Regions from separate parts of the Clostridium sp. JNZ J1-5 genome, predicted to be linked through region 1. Evidence: riboswitches for the same ligand, from Rfam matches in the RefSeq annotation. Region 1 holds a riboswitch; each other region holds the start of a gene.

The links. Region 1 has a riboswitch for thiamine pyrophosphate ahead of purF (amidophosphoribosyltransferase). Riboswitches for the same ligand answer to the same signal wherever they lie in the genome.
Region 2: another riboswitch for thiamine pyrophosphate. It lies ahead of tenA (thiaminase II); the one in region 1 lies ahead of purF (amidophosphoribosyltransferase).
Region 3: another riboswitch for thiamine pyrophosphate. It lies ahead of thiD (bifunctional hydroxymethylpyrimidine kinase/phosphomethylpyrimidine kinase); the one in region 1 lies ahead of purF (amidophosphoribosyltransferase).
Region 4: another riboswitch for thiamine pyrophosphate. It lies ahead of thiW (energy coupling factor transporter S component ThiW); the one in region 1 lies ahead of purF (amidophosphoribosyltransferase).

Annotation. Positions count from the first base shown of each region.
Region 1 is NZ_CM132773.1:1,107,042-1,110,289, forward strand. It holds gene thiC (phosphomethylpyrimidine synthase ThiC) at 1-431, opposite strand, end outside; gene purF (amidophosphoribosyltransferase) at 470-1,837, opposite strand; TPP riboswitch at 1,977-2,088, opposite strand; gene ACWW38_RS05310 (radical SAM protein) at 2,186-3,079, opposite strand; gene ACWW38_RS05315 (zinc ribbon domain-containing protein) at 3,093-3,248, opposite strand, start outside.
Region 2 is NZ_CM132773.1:276,449-279,696, reverse strand. It holds gene ACWW38_RS01405 (NADH-ubiquinone oxidoreductase-F iron-sulfur binding region domain-containing protein) at 1-755, opposite strand, end outside; gene nuoE (NADH-quinone oxidoreductase subunit NuoE) at 768-1,247, opposite strand; TPP riboswitch at 1,823-1,932, shown strand; gene tenA (thiaminase II) at 2,042-2,701, shown strand; gene ACWW38_RS01390 (ABC transporter ATP-binding protein) at 2,708-3,248, shown strand, end outside.
Region 3 is NZ_CM132773.1:3,223,961-3,227,208, reverse strand. It holds gene ACWW38_RS15410 (patatin-like phospholipase family protein) at 92-1,018, opposite strand; TPP riboswitch at 1,151-1,252, shown strand; gene thiD (bifunctional hydroxymethylpyrimidine kinase/phosphomethylpyrimidine kinase) at 1,387-2,190, shown strand; gene thiM (hydroxyethylthiazole kinase) at 2,243-3,040, shown strand; gene thiE (thiamine phosphate synthase) at 3,031-3,248, shown strand, end outside.
Region 4 is NZ_CM132773.1:3,021,624-3,024,871, reverse strand. It holds gene putP (sodium/proline symporter PutP) at 1-276, opposite strand, end outside; gene thiM (hydroxyethylthiazole kinase) at 386-1,192, opposite strand; gene thiW (energy coupling factor transporter S component ThiW) at 1,315-1,809, opposite strand; TPP riboswitch at 1,902-2,002, opposite strand; gene ACWW38_RS14555 (enoyl-CoA hydratase-related protein) at 2,078-2,857, opposite strand; gene ACWW38_RS14550 (3-hydroxyacyl-CoA dehydrogenase family protein) at 2,896-3,248, opposite strand, start outside.

The sequences.
Region 1 (3,248 bases):
TCTTCTGCTGATATATCACTTAACTCTTTATCATAAAATCCTACTGCATCATATATAGGCACAGTACCTATCATAGCTGGTGAAATCTCCACTACTTTCTTTCTAAACTCTTCTGTCTTACCATATGAACTTAAATCCATTATAGCTTCTGCTTTCATTTCTATAGCTGTTTTTACTTTTTCAAGTTCCATGTCTATATTTACACAGTCCCTGGAAATACCTAAGTTAACATTAATCTTAGTCTTTAATCCTTCCCCTACCCCTTCTGCATCTAATGATTTATGGTTCTTATTTGCAGGTATTACTACTTTTCCTTCAGCAATAAGCTCTCTAAGTTTTTCAATCTCCATATTTTCCTTTTTAGCTACTACTTCCATTTCTTTTGTTATTATGCCTTTTCTAGCAGCATCCATTTGAGTTGTGTAATTCATAATCTTTCTCTCCTTTTTATAAAATTAATAATAACAACCTAAATCTTCTCCTGATTTAAAAAGCACTTAAGACAAGTCATTTTACCGCCAAAAGACTTTATTAAACCATCAATACTTACATATTTCAGACTATCAGCTCCTATTAACTCTTTTATTTCATCCACTGTATTTGATGAACCGAGAAGTTCACTTCTATTAGGTGTATTTATCCCCCAAAAACAAGGATATTTTATAATAGGTGAAGCTGATCTAAAATGTATTTCTTTTGCTCCTGCTTTTCTAAGGAGTGCAACAATTTTTTTACTTGTAGTACCCCTTACAATTGAGTCATCTACTACAACAATTCTTTTTCCTTCAACACCACTTCTTATTACACTAAGTTTTATCTCAAGATTTGTTTCTCGTTTTTCCTGTAGTGGTTCTATGAAGGTTCTACCTATATATTGATTTTTTACGAATCCTATATCATAAGGTATGCCAGAGGCAATTGAAAAGCCAACTGCAGCCGTAGTTCCTGATTCTGGAACTCCAATGACTATATCAGCGTCAATGGGAGATTCTTCCCATAGCCTTTTACCTACATTAATTCTAGATTCATATACGCTTAATTTATCTATTACACTATCTGCCCTAGCAAAATATATATACTCAAAGGCGCAAATTGTATTGCTAGTTTTTTCAAGACAATAGTTTGATTTTAACCCCTCTGAATCAATAGTAACTATTTCTCCTGGACAGACATCTCTTATCAGCTCCCCGCCAATAACATCAATGGCACAACTTTCAGAACATAAAATAAAAGAATTTTTAAATTTGCCAATACATAGTGGTCTTGTACCATTTGGATCTCTAAATCCAATAAGTTTTTCATTAGTTAGGAGTACTACGGCATAGCCTCCTTTAAGTTGTTTCATAACTTCTACTATAGCTGTTTCAAGATGTCTAATATCTTTATTTTCAATTAGCTTTAGGATTATTTCTGAATCTACTGAAGTATCAAACTCTACTCTTTTATTCTCTAGATCTTTTTTTAGCGGAATTGCATTAGTTATATTTCCATTATGTGCAATTGCTATTTCTCTACTACCTCTCCCACTTAAGATAGGCTGAGCGTTATTTAGATTACTTTCACCAAAAGTTGAATACCTTACATGTCCTATAGCTGATTTGCCTATTAACTTGTGTAATTCTTCTCTAGTGAACACATCTGAAACTAATCCCATCCCCTTATGGCAATTCATTTTATTTTCACTATATGTACATATACCGCAACTTTCCTGTCCTCTATGCTGCAGTGCACTAAGAGCCACATAGGAAATGGCTGATATATTTATTTCATCCTCACTAAATATTCCAAAAACTCCGCACTCCTCTTTAAATTTATCAATAGGATTACTTTTATTCACATTTACACCTCCTTTCTTTATAAACAGAGTTCTTGACTTCAGATGGAGTTTTTACTCCAAATAAAAAAACGCAAATCCATAGGATTTGCGTTTAAATTAGCAGATTATACATATATTGCAGCAACAATATATGTAATATATTACATCGATAAACAACTTCCTACGCTGGTATTATCCAGTTCAGGTTCTTAGGGTCAAAGAATTACGGTTCTTAATCTCAGCTGGCCAATCCAGCCCCCCTGTGTTATATAGCTTATTAAATTTTATTAATTAATAATAGCATAATATTTTACTGTATTCAACTTAATTCTATTAACAAGATTTTAAATTCTAAAAATTTCGTATATATTAAAACCAGCTTATCTGTCTATCATCATACCCAGCTTTATAAGCTGATACTATATCTTTCATTTTATAAAGTATTCCTAATCTTTCACATTCATTTTTAAATATCACCCAAAGTTTTCTTGAATTTGGAGAAGAGCATTCATAGCTATTTCCAAATGTAGTATTGTATTTTTGAACTAGATTTTTATCTGGAAACAATCTTATTAGTTGATTATAAAAATATTCTCTTTGATTTTGTCTAAGGGTTAAGCCCATGCCATATGCAAGAATAAACTTTCCACCGCATTCAGCAGTCTTCTTTACTATACTTACAATGTTCTCTTCATTATCATTAATAAAAGGTAAAATAGGCATAAGTAACACCCCAGTGAATATACCATTATCAGAAAGAGCCTTTATAGCCTGAAATCTTTCTGATGCAGCGCAAACATTAGGTTCAACTTTTTTGCAAAGTTCATCTTGGAATGTAGTAACAGTCATCTTTATGATTACTGGTGAATGTTCTTTAATTTTTCTTAAAATATCAATATCACGTGTTATAAGATTGCTTTTAGTTGCTATAGCTATTCCAAAATTAAATCTATTTATTAAATCCAATGCATCTCGTGTAAGCATTAAATCTTTTTCAAAAGGGTTATATGGGTCACTCATTGCTCCAGTCCCTATAACCCCTTTTCTTCTCTTACTTCTTAAATCATTTCTAATAATTTTTATTGAATTTTCTTTTGCTCTTACTTTATCGAAATTATCTATACCATAACACTCACTTCTAGAATCACAATAAATACATCCATGGCAGCATCCTTTATAGATATTCATATTATAATTAACACCAAACCATGAATTGTCTTTAACATACTGTGAAACTATTGTTTTTGCAGGAATATAGTCCATTTATTCTCCTTATCTACTTATCATTCCATCTTTTTAATGTAGGTAAAAATCTTTCTAGACTGCTTCTGGCCTCTTCCTCACTCATATGAGGGTTAGCTCTAACCATATGTGGAACACAAAATTCAATCATTTGTTCCATAGTCATATCACCTTTAAAAGCACCCTTCTC
Region 2 (3,248 bases), 830 kb from region 1:
ATAGCTTCAAGTACGCTATGAGGGTCACCTTCTAAAATTGAACGATCCATGAAAGCACCTGGATCACCTTCATCAGCGTTACAAATAATATATTTTTGATCTGAATCATATGATTTAGCAAAGGCCCATTTTTTACCGATAGGGAAGCCACCGCCACCTCTTCCTCTTAATCCAGAATCTATCATAAGTTTTATAACATCATCAGGAGTCATTTCTGTTAATACTTTTCCTAAAGCTTGATATCCTTTAGCTCCTATGCTTTCTTGTATTTTTTCAGGATTTATAAAACCGCAATTTCTTAATGCTATTCTATGTTGTTTTTTATAAAAGGACATTTGATCTTGTCTATGAACTTTTTCCTTTAAAGAAGGTTCCTCGTATAGAAGTCTTTCCACAATCTTTCCTTCAACCAGATGGCTTTTAACTATTTCTTCAGCATCTTCTGGCTTAACACTTACATAAAATGTATCATCTGGACTTACTTTAACTATAGGACCTTTTTCACAAAATCCAAAGCATCCTGTTATAGATACAGTTACTCTATATGATAATCCTGCTTTTTCAATCTCGTTTTTTAAATTCTCAAGAATTTTATCACTTTCAGATGATTTACATCCTGTTCCACCACAAATTGTTAGAAAGCGATTGCAGGATTGAGCTTCTTTTTCAGTTTTAGTATCTTCTCTTATCTCTAAGTCTAAAGAATATTTTTCATATAAATCTTGTAATTGTGCATAAGAATTTATTTTATTCAATGATAATTCCTCCTATTCTGAATATTCGTCTAAAACTTTATCTACCATTTCTTTAGTAAAATGACCGTAAACTTTATCATTTACAGTTACTACTGGTGCTAATCCACAGGCTCCTACGCATCTTAAAATTTGAACAGTAAATTTACCATCGGAAGTAGTTTCTCCAACCTTAATACCTAATTTTTTTTCAAATTCAGAAAGTATATCACCAGCACCTCTTACAAAGCAAGCGGTCCCCATGCATATATTTATAACATATTTGCCAGTTGGTTCTTCGGTAAAATAAGAATAGAAGGTTACAACACCATTAACTTTGGAAACGGGTATTTCTAATTTCTTGGCTATAAATTTTTGTACTTCTTTAGATAAGTAACCAAAGATATTTTGTGCCCTATGAAGCACTTCGATTAAGGCACCATTTTTGTCAGGAATGTTGTCAATGAATTGTTCCAGTTCTGTAAAATTTTTATTATCTTGATTATTACAACACAATTAAGTGTACCCCCTTATGTTTAAAAATAAAATTCCGTTTGTTTAAATTATATCAAACTTTACAAAAAAATAAAGATATTTATAAAAAAATAAAGGAATAAATTATATGATAAATTTTATTTTAATTAAAAAAATATCAAAAATTTTAAAGCGTTTGTCGTGAAATGGAGGAAAACCCTGTTATGTTCTATGTAAAAACTCTTAATATATGGTTTTTAAGTACTTAATATAGTTATTATAAAATCGAAAAAAGAAAGTAAAAGTACTAAAAATGGTTATAAATAACTCTAAAACATTGTTAATTTTAAAACATAGATTTGTTTTGAAATATTTAAACATTGACGATGATAATATGTTATAGTAATATAATTTTATAAACAGAGTTCTTGGCTTCAGATGGAGTCTGAAGCTTAGAAATCGTTATCCAGGGACGTAGCCGCCCTTTACTCCCACTTTAAAAAAAAGCAGAGAGTCCAAATCTTCGATTTGGTGCGAATCGCTTTCACAGAGTGCCATGGGAGTATTAGAGCGGGTAGTCATCGGATAAAAATAAAATTGAATAATAAAATTTAGTATAATAATCCCAGGGGAGCTGGTGTTTGCCGGCTGAGATTAGGAACGATATTCTTAGACCCTTTAACCTGATCTGGATAATTCCAGCGTAGGAAGAGGTTTTTAAACTTTGCTAATAATAAAAATATTAAAAGTATAAGTATAAGCACAAATCTCTTTTGAGGTCTGTGCTTTTTTATTTTTAACTTAATTGAACTTTATAAAAATGAGGAGGATTTGAAATGAAGTTTTCGAAAAAATTATATAAAACCGTGGAGGAAATCTGGAATTCGTATTATGAACATCCATTTATAAAAGGGATAGGTGATGGTACTTTAGATGTAGAAAAGTTTAAATTTTATATGATTCAAGATTATATTTATCTATTAGATTACGCTAAAGTATATGCCTTAGGTATAGTTAAGGCAGATAGTGAAGAGGTTATGCAAGGGTTCTCTAAAATGGTAAATGAAATATTAAATGGAGAAATGAGTATACATAGATCATATATGAAAAGACTTGGGATTACTTCAGAAGAAATTAAATTAGCTAAGGCTTCTCTTACTAATATTTCTTACACCCACTATATGCTTGCAATTTCTCATGTTGGAAATTTGGCGGAACTTACCACTTCATTATTAGCTTGTATGTGGAGTTATCTAGAAATTGGCGAGAAGTTAAGTCAATTACCAGGTTCTACGGAACATGAATTTTATGGAGAATGGATAAGAGGTTATATTTCTAATGAATATAAACAAGCCACCCAATGGGTTATAGATCTAGTAGACAGTTTGTCAGAAAACATGTCAGATAGTGAACTTAAAAAGTTGGAAGAGATATTTGTGAATACCAGCAAATATGAATATATGTTTTGGGATATGTCTTATGGCAAGGAGATGTAAAATTTTATGTTGAGGTTCTGTAATGTTAATTTTAAATATAAAAATGATTCAAAGTTTCTTATAGAAGACTTAAGCTTTCATGTAGATAAAAATGATTTTATAAGCATAATAGGACCCAGTGGATGTGGGAAAAGTACTATCTTTAGACTAATATTAGGTCTTGAGAAAGTTTCTAATGGAGAGATTTTTATAAATAATAATAATATCAATAATTTAAATGGGTATATAGGGTACATGCCCCAAAGAGATCTATTGATACCATGGAGAACTATTTCTGAAAATGCTTCTTTACCATTAGAGGTTAATGGTAAAAGTATAAGTGAAGCAAAGCAAAAGGCAGAAGAATTTTTGAAAGTTTTTGGACTTGAAAAATATAAAGATAAATATCCTAAAGATTTATCAGGTGGTATGAGGCAGAGAGTTTCTTTTATTAGAACCTTGCTTACAGGTTCTGAAGTTATGCTTTTAGATGAACCTTTTAGCGCATTGGATGCTATAACAAAAATTTCTATGCAGGAATGGTTATTAACTCAATGGGTTAGTCTGA
Region 3 (3,248 bases), 1.5 Mb from region 1:
TTATTAACGTGAAAGAGACTATATTAGTTTTTTTATTAGCCCTAATATAGTCTCTTATTTTAAACAAAATTATAATTTTTCAAATAATGTTTTAACTCCTGTAATCAGCTACATATCTATTAAAATTCCACTTACTTAAAAATTTTTCAGCACTTTCATATCCTGATTCAAATAGTTTATTAGCTAAATCCTTAGTAATATTAATTTGAGTAGTTCCTACATTTAATGTTGGTATTGGTATAGTTCTCACCCAATCTTTATTTTTAATATATATTTCTTCATTTTTATTTATCATTGCACTAATTACATCAAATGTAAAAGATATAATATCTGTTTTTCCACCTGCTGTAAATGTTTTTTTATCTTCTATGAGCTTCATACCAAAGGTTGGCCATCTAGGTTTATTATTTACATCAAAAACCCATATAGGATAATTACTTAAAATCCCTCCATCTACTATAAAACTCACTTCATTTTTATAACTCAGTTTTACAGGTTTGAATATAAAAGGCATACTGATACTCATTCTAACAACTTTGGCAATTTCAAATTCCATTGGATCAATATCATATTTTATTAAATCATCTGGAGCTATCAGCATATCTCCTTTAGTTATGTCAGAAATGATTATTTTAAGATACGATTTACCTTCTACGCTCAAATCTTTAAATTTTGTTTTTCCTTTAGCCTCTAAAAGTTCTCCTATGTATTTTTCTATTGGATCTCCTGAATATACCCCCCTATCTTTGAAGAGTGTAATAAAATTTTTTGCAAACATCAATGGTCTAATTTTTTTCAATTTATTATTATCTAAAAACTCATTATAATTAAGATTCATTATAATATCTTTTAATTCTCTGCAGCTATATCCTGCAGCTAATAATGCTGCTACAATAGCTCCTGCTGAAGATCCTGCAAAATTTTTTATATTATACCCTTTGTCCTGAAGACAACATGCTGCACCAACTAACCCAATAGCTTTCATTCCTCCACCTTCAAAAACAGCATCTATATTCATATAATCACCCCTTAGTATATAAGATATGTAAATAAAAACAGCTGTTGATAATTTTATTTAATAATTAATTATGAAACAACTTATGTACAATCCAATAGTTTATGGTATAATTTATATAGATAAAATTAAATATACGTATTGCAGGGGTGCCTATAATGGCTGAGAGGAACATATTCTAACCCTTTGAACCTGAAACTAGATAACACTAGCGTAGGAAGCAATGAAGAAGTTTATATAGTATATATAGCTCCTTTTGCTTTGTGCATAAGGAGCTTTGATATTATAAATAACTATTTGTTACTATAAAACACCTATGCAATCTTATCTCTGTATGGTGTTATTTTTTTCATCAAGAAAGGATGGGTATTATGATAAAAGTATTAACTATTGCCGGTTCCGATAGCTGTGGAGGAGCCGGAATACAAGCAGATTTAAAGACTATGAGTGCACTTGGAGTATATGGAATGAGTGTAATTTGTGCTGTAACAGCTCAAAATACTCAAGGAGTTACTGCAGTTCAAGAAATTAGTAAAGAAATTGTGGAAGCTCAAATGAGAGCAATTTTTGATGATATTGAAGTAGACGCTGTAAAAATAGGAATGGTATCTAATTCAGAAATAATACGAACTATAAAAAATATATTACTTGAATATAAAGTTAAAAACATCGTTTTAGATCCAGTTATGATATCTAAAAGTGGATATCATCTTTTAAAGCCTGAAGCAGTTGATGAATTGAAAAGTTTAATCCAAATTGCTGATATTGTAACCCCTAATATTCCTGAGGCTGAAGAACTTACAGGAATGAAAATAACATGTGAAGAAGACATGAAAGTAGCTGCCTTAAAAATAAAAGATTATGGAGTAAAAAATGTATTAGTTAAGGGTGGACATAGATGTAATAACTCAACAGATATCTTATGTTATGGAGATGAATTCTTAACACTGGAGGGAAAAAGAATAGATACTATTAACACTCACGGTACTGGCTGCACACTTTCTTCAGCAATTGCAAGTTTTCTAGCTAAAGGCTATTCTATTAATCATTCTGTTAAATTAGGAAAATATTACATAAAAATGGCAATTGAAAATTCTTTTCCTATAGGTCATGGAGTTGGACCTGTTGGCCATTTTATAGACTTATATAAAAAAGCTAATGTTAAATATGAATAATAAATAAATTACAAACTTACAAAACTAAATTTACTTAATTGGGGGAATTAATATGATTAACAGTGTTTCTAAAACTTTAAAAAAAGTTAGACAAACTACACCTCTTGTACATGCCTTAACAAACTATGTAACTATCAATGACTGCGCTAACATACTATTAGCCTATGGAGCATCTCCTGCTATGGCTGAAGCTTACGATGAATGCTACGATTTTGCAAAAATTGCTTCTTCTATCTATATAAACGTAGGAACTCTTACTAAAGAACAAGAACAAGCTATGCTTATGGCTGCTCTTTCTGCTAAAAATAATAATATTCCAGTAATTTTGGATCCAGTTGCCTGCGGAGCTATAAAAAGAAAAATAGATTTCATTGAAAGACTTTTTGAAATTGGTAAGGTAGATATAATTAAAGGAAACCTTGGAGAAATAAAATATTTAGCTGGTTATGAAGCTAAAACTAGAGGTGTAGATTCTATAGATGATGGAAGTAATTCAGTAGAAGCTTGTATATCTCTTGCTAAAAAACATAATTGCATAGTTGCTGCTACAGGGGCTGAAGATATAGTTACTGACGGTGAAAGAACAGCCATAATTAAAAATGGCACAAGTCTTTTAACATTAGTTACAGGGGCAGGATGTATGGTAGGAGCACTTACAGCTGCTACTGCTGCTGTAGAAGAAGACAAGTTTATAGCTGCTGTAGCTTCAGTTTTATCTATGAATTTAGCTGGAGAACATGCAGAAAAAGTAGCTAATACTCCTGGAAGCTTTAAGGTTAAACTTATAGATGAAATATACTTATTAAAAGATGAAGATATTGTGAAGGAAGGTAAAATTCAATGGATATAGATTACAAATTATATTTAATTACTGATAGATCCTTTTTAAATGGAAGAAACTTAAAGCAGTGTGTTGAAGATGCTATAAAATCTGGAGTAACGCTAGTACAAGTAAGAGAAAAGGATGTATCTACAAGAGAATTTTATGAGATTGCAAAAGAAGTTAAAGAAATTACATCAAAATATAATATTCCTATACTAATAAACGATAGAATTGA
Region 4 (3,248 bases), 1.7 Mb from region 1:
AGCCAGCAATAGATAATTAAAATAAGCACCTATTGTTAACCCAATTCCAAGCCAAAGACTAGAAAGTCCTGTTGTATAAACTGCACCTGGAAGCCCCATTAGCATCCAGCCACTCATGTCACTTGCTCCTGCAGATAGTGCTGTTACCATGGGTCCAAGGCCTCTCCCCCCTAGCATGTAGTCTGAAATGTCATGCGTCCTTTTGTAAGAATAATAACCTATTGCAAGTAAAATAAATACATATACCGCAATAGCAATAAGCGACCAATGTTCCACGGTAAATTCTCCTTTTTATAGTTTATTGTATTTTAATTGTTATACTAAATTTAGAATTGCTTTCCACATTATAAGTCATTAACAATCTCTTAAAATATAGCCTAATATATTAATCTGTAAAATTAGATATTGAATCTATTAACCTTACTTTAAAGCTACCACTGCCTCCATCAATTGATGCAAGTTTTTCATATGCTCTTTCACCAGCTACTCCCATGGTCATAACTCCTGCAGCAGCTGCAGTAAAATAATCTTTTGTAACAGCACAATAAGTCCCTATGATAGAAGTACACATACATCCTGTACCTGTTACTGTAGATAGCATTTTATGTCCATTTTTTATAAAAGTTGTTTTTGTTCCATTAGAAATAATATCCGTAGCACCAGTTATTGCAATAACACAGTTTAATTTTAATGCTAAATTTTCTGCAATATTTTTCCCATACTCTAAATTCTCTAATTCTACAATATCTTGCTGAGAAGCATCTACTCCTTTATTTTCAGAATTAATCCCACTTATCCACTTTATTTCTGAAATATTGCCTCTGATAACTTCTAATTTTACTTCCTTTATAATTCTATTGGCGGTGTTACCCCTAAAAATAGTTGATCCTACCCCTACAGGATCTAATATTACTGGAATTCCAAGCTGATTTGCTTTCTTTCCAGCAACTAACATAGCTTCAGCATTATTTTTACTCAAGGTTCCCATATTAAGAACCAACGCAGATGCTAATGAAACAACCTCCTCTACTTCCTCTAAAGCATTTGCCATTATAGGAGATGCTCCCATTGCCAGAACTATATTTGCAGAATCATTTGCAGTAACATAATTTGTAATATGATGTATTAACGGCTTTTTTTCTTTTATTAACTTCAAAAGATGGCATGCTTTTACAGATATATTCTCTTCCATCTACTTTCTCCTTCTTCAATAAAACAATTTTAAATGCAAATCTCAATTTGTTCAATAGCTAATATAATGGAAAATAAAATTTAATTAATATAGAATACTATAATTATTAGTAACGGTATAAGTTATTCTCCTACTTTTACTATATTCCTCTTTGTCAATTCTGCTGCCTTTAAAAAGAAATAAGCAATTAAACTGCCACAAACTGTATTAATCAAAAATGGCACTATAAAAAAGAATGCAGCTACATTTTTACCTAATATGAACTTAGCTATAGGAAAGGCTACTATAGCACCTATGATACCTGTCCCAAAAATTTCTCCTATAACTGCTAAAAACTTTTTATTTGTGCTTTTATAAAGCATTCCAGCTATAAAAGCTCCTATCATGCTACCAGGGAAAGCTAGAAGTGTACCTGTTCCCATCATATTTCTTATAAGTGATATGCAAAATGCACTTAGTACAGCATATCCTGGTCCAAGTATAACTGCTGCTAATACATTGATTATATGCTGAACGGGTGTACATTTAGATGCTCCTATTGGAAAGTATATAAGATTTCCACCTATAGCTCCAATTGCCACCAACATTGCTGCATATGTAAGTTTTTTAGTTTTCAACAAAATCTCCCCCTAAATTTATTATTTTAAAATAAAAAAATGTTTACCCAAAGGTAAACATTAAATATCGAACGTATTTACAGATTATATACTTATAAATTCGATTTGTTTCCCTACGGTAGTGTTAACTACATCAGGTTCTAAGGGTCAGGTTTTAACCTTCTCAACCAAAATGGTCCCCCCACAAAACTTTATATAATATTATTTATTTATATATTCAGTATACATTTTACTTATATATTTGTAAAGATAGGTTTGGCGTAAACTATTATTCACCTACAAATTCAGCTTTTCTCTTCTCAATAAAAGCTGTCATTCCTTCTTTTTGATCTTTTGTTGAAAAGCACATACCACAAAAATTTGATTCCATACTTAAGGCCGTGTCCATATCAATCTGTATACCTCTATTAATTACTTCTTTACTGTATCCAACGGCAAGCATGCTATTTTTAATTATTTTATCTGCTAGAGCTTCTGCTTCATCAATTAACTTCTCAGGTTCAACAATTTTGTTTATAAGTCCTATTTTCAAAGCTTCTGCGGCATCAATTATTTCACCTGTATAAATTAATTCTTTAGCTTTTGTTATCCCTACTATTCTTGGTAATCTCTGTGTTCCACCATATCCTGGAATTATACCAAGTCCTACTTCAGGCTGACCAAATTTTGCATTCGAAGAAGCAATCCTCAAATCACATGCCATGGATAATTCACATCCACCACCAAAGGCAAATCCGTTAATTGCTGCAATAACCGGTTTGCTCATTAATTCAAGTTTTCTCAAAACATTACTTCCATGAGCAGAAAATCTAGCTCCCTCTCCAGCAGACATATTTTGCATAACTAAAATGTCTCCGCCAGCAACAAAGGCTTTTCCCACCCCAGTAATAATTGCAACTTTTACATTAATATCGCTTTTAATATCATCAATAACAGAATCCAGCTCACTAATAACCTCATCATTAAGTGCATTCAAGCTTTTTGGCCTATTGATTTTTACAATGCAGATGCCTTGGTTTTTTTCAACAATCAAATTGTTATACCCCATTGTTAAGCCCCCTTCATTTCAATATAGCGTAAATTAAATTATTTTGTAGACTTAATTTTTCTCCCATTTTTATCATAAGTATAAAACCCTCTTCCTGTTTTGCGGCCAAAACGTCCTGCTGCAACCATCTTTCTTAGGAGGATAGAAGGTCTATATTTGGAATCGCCAAAATCTCTATGAAAAGACTCCATTACTGCAAGAATAATCTCAATACCAATCATATCCATTAATTCTAAAGGTCCCATAGGATGATTACATCCAAGCATCATTCCTTTGTCTATATCCTCGGCTGTTCCTACTCCTTCATCATACATGCATATAGCCTCATTTAACATTACAACTAAGGCTCTATTTACAATAAATCCAGGACTATCCTTTGCAATAATAGTCT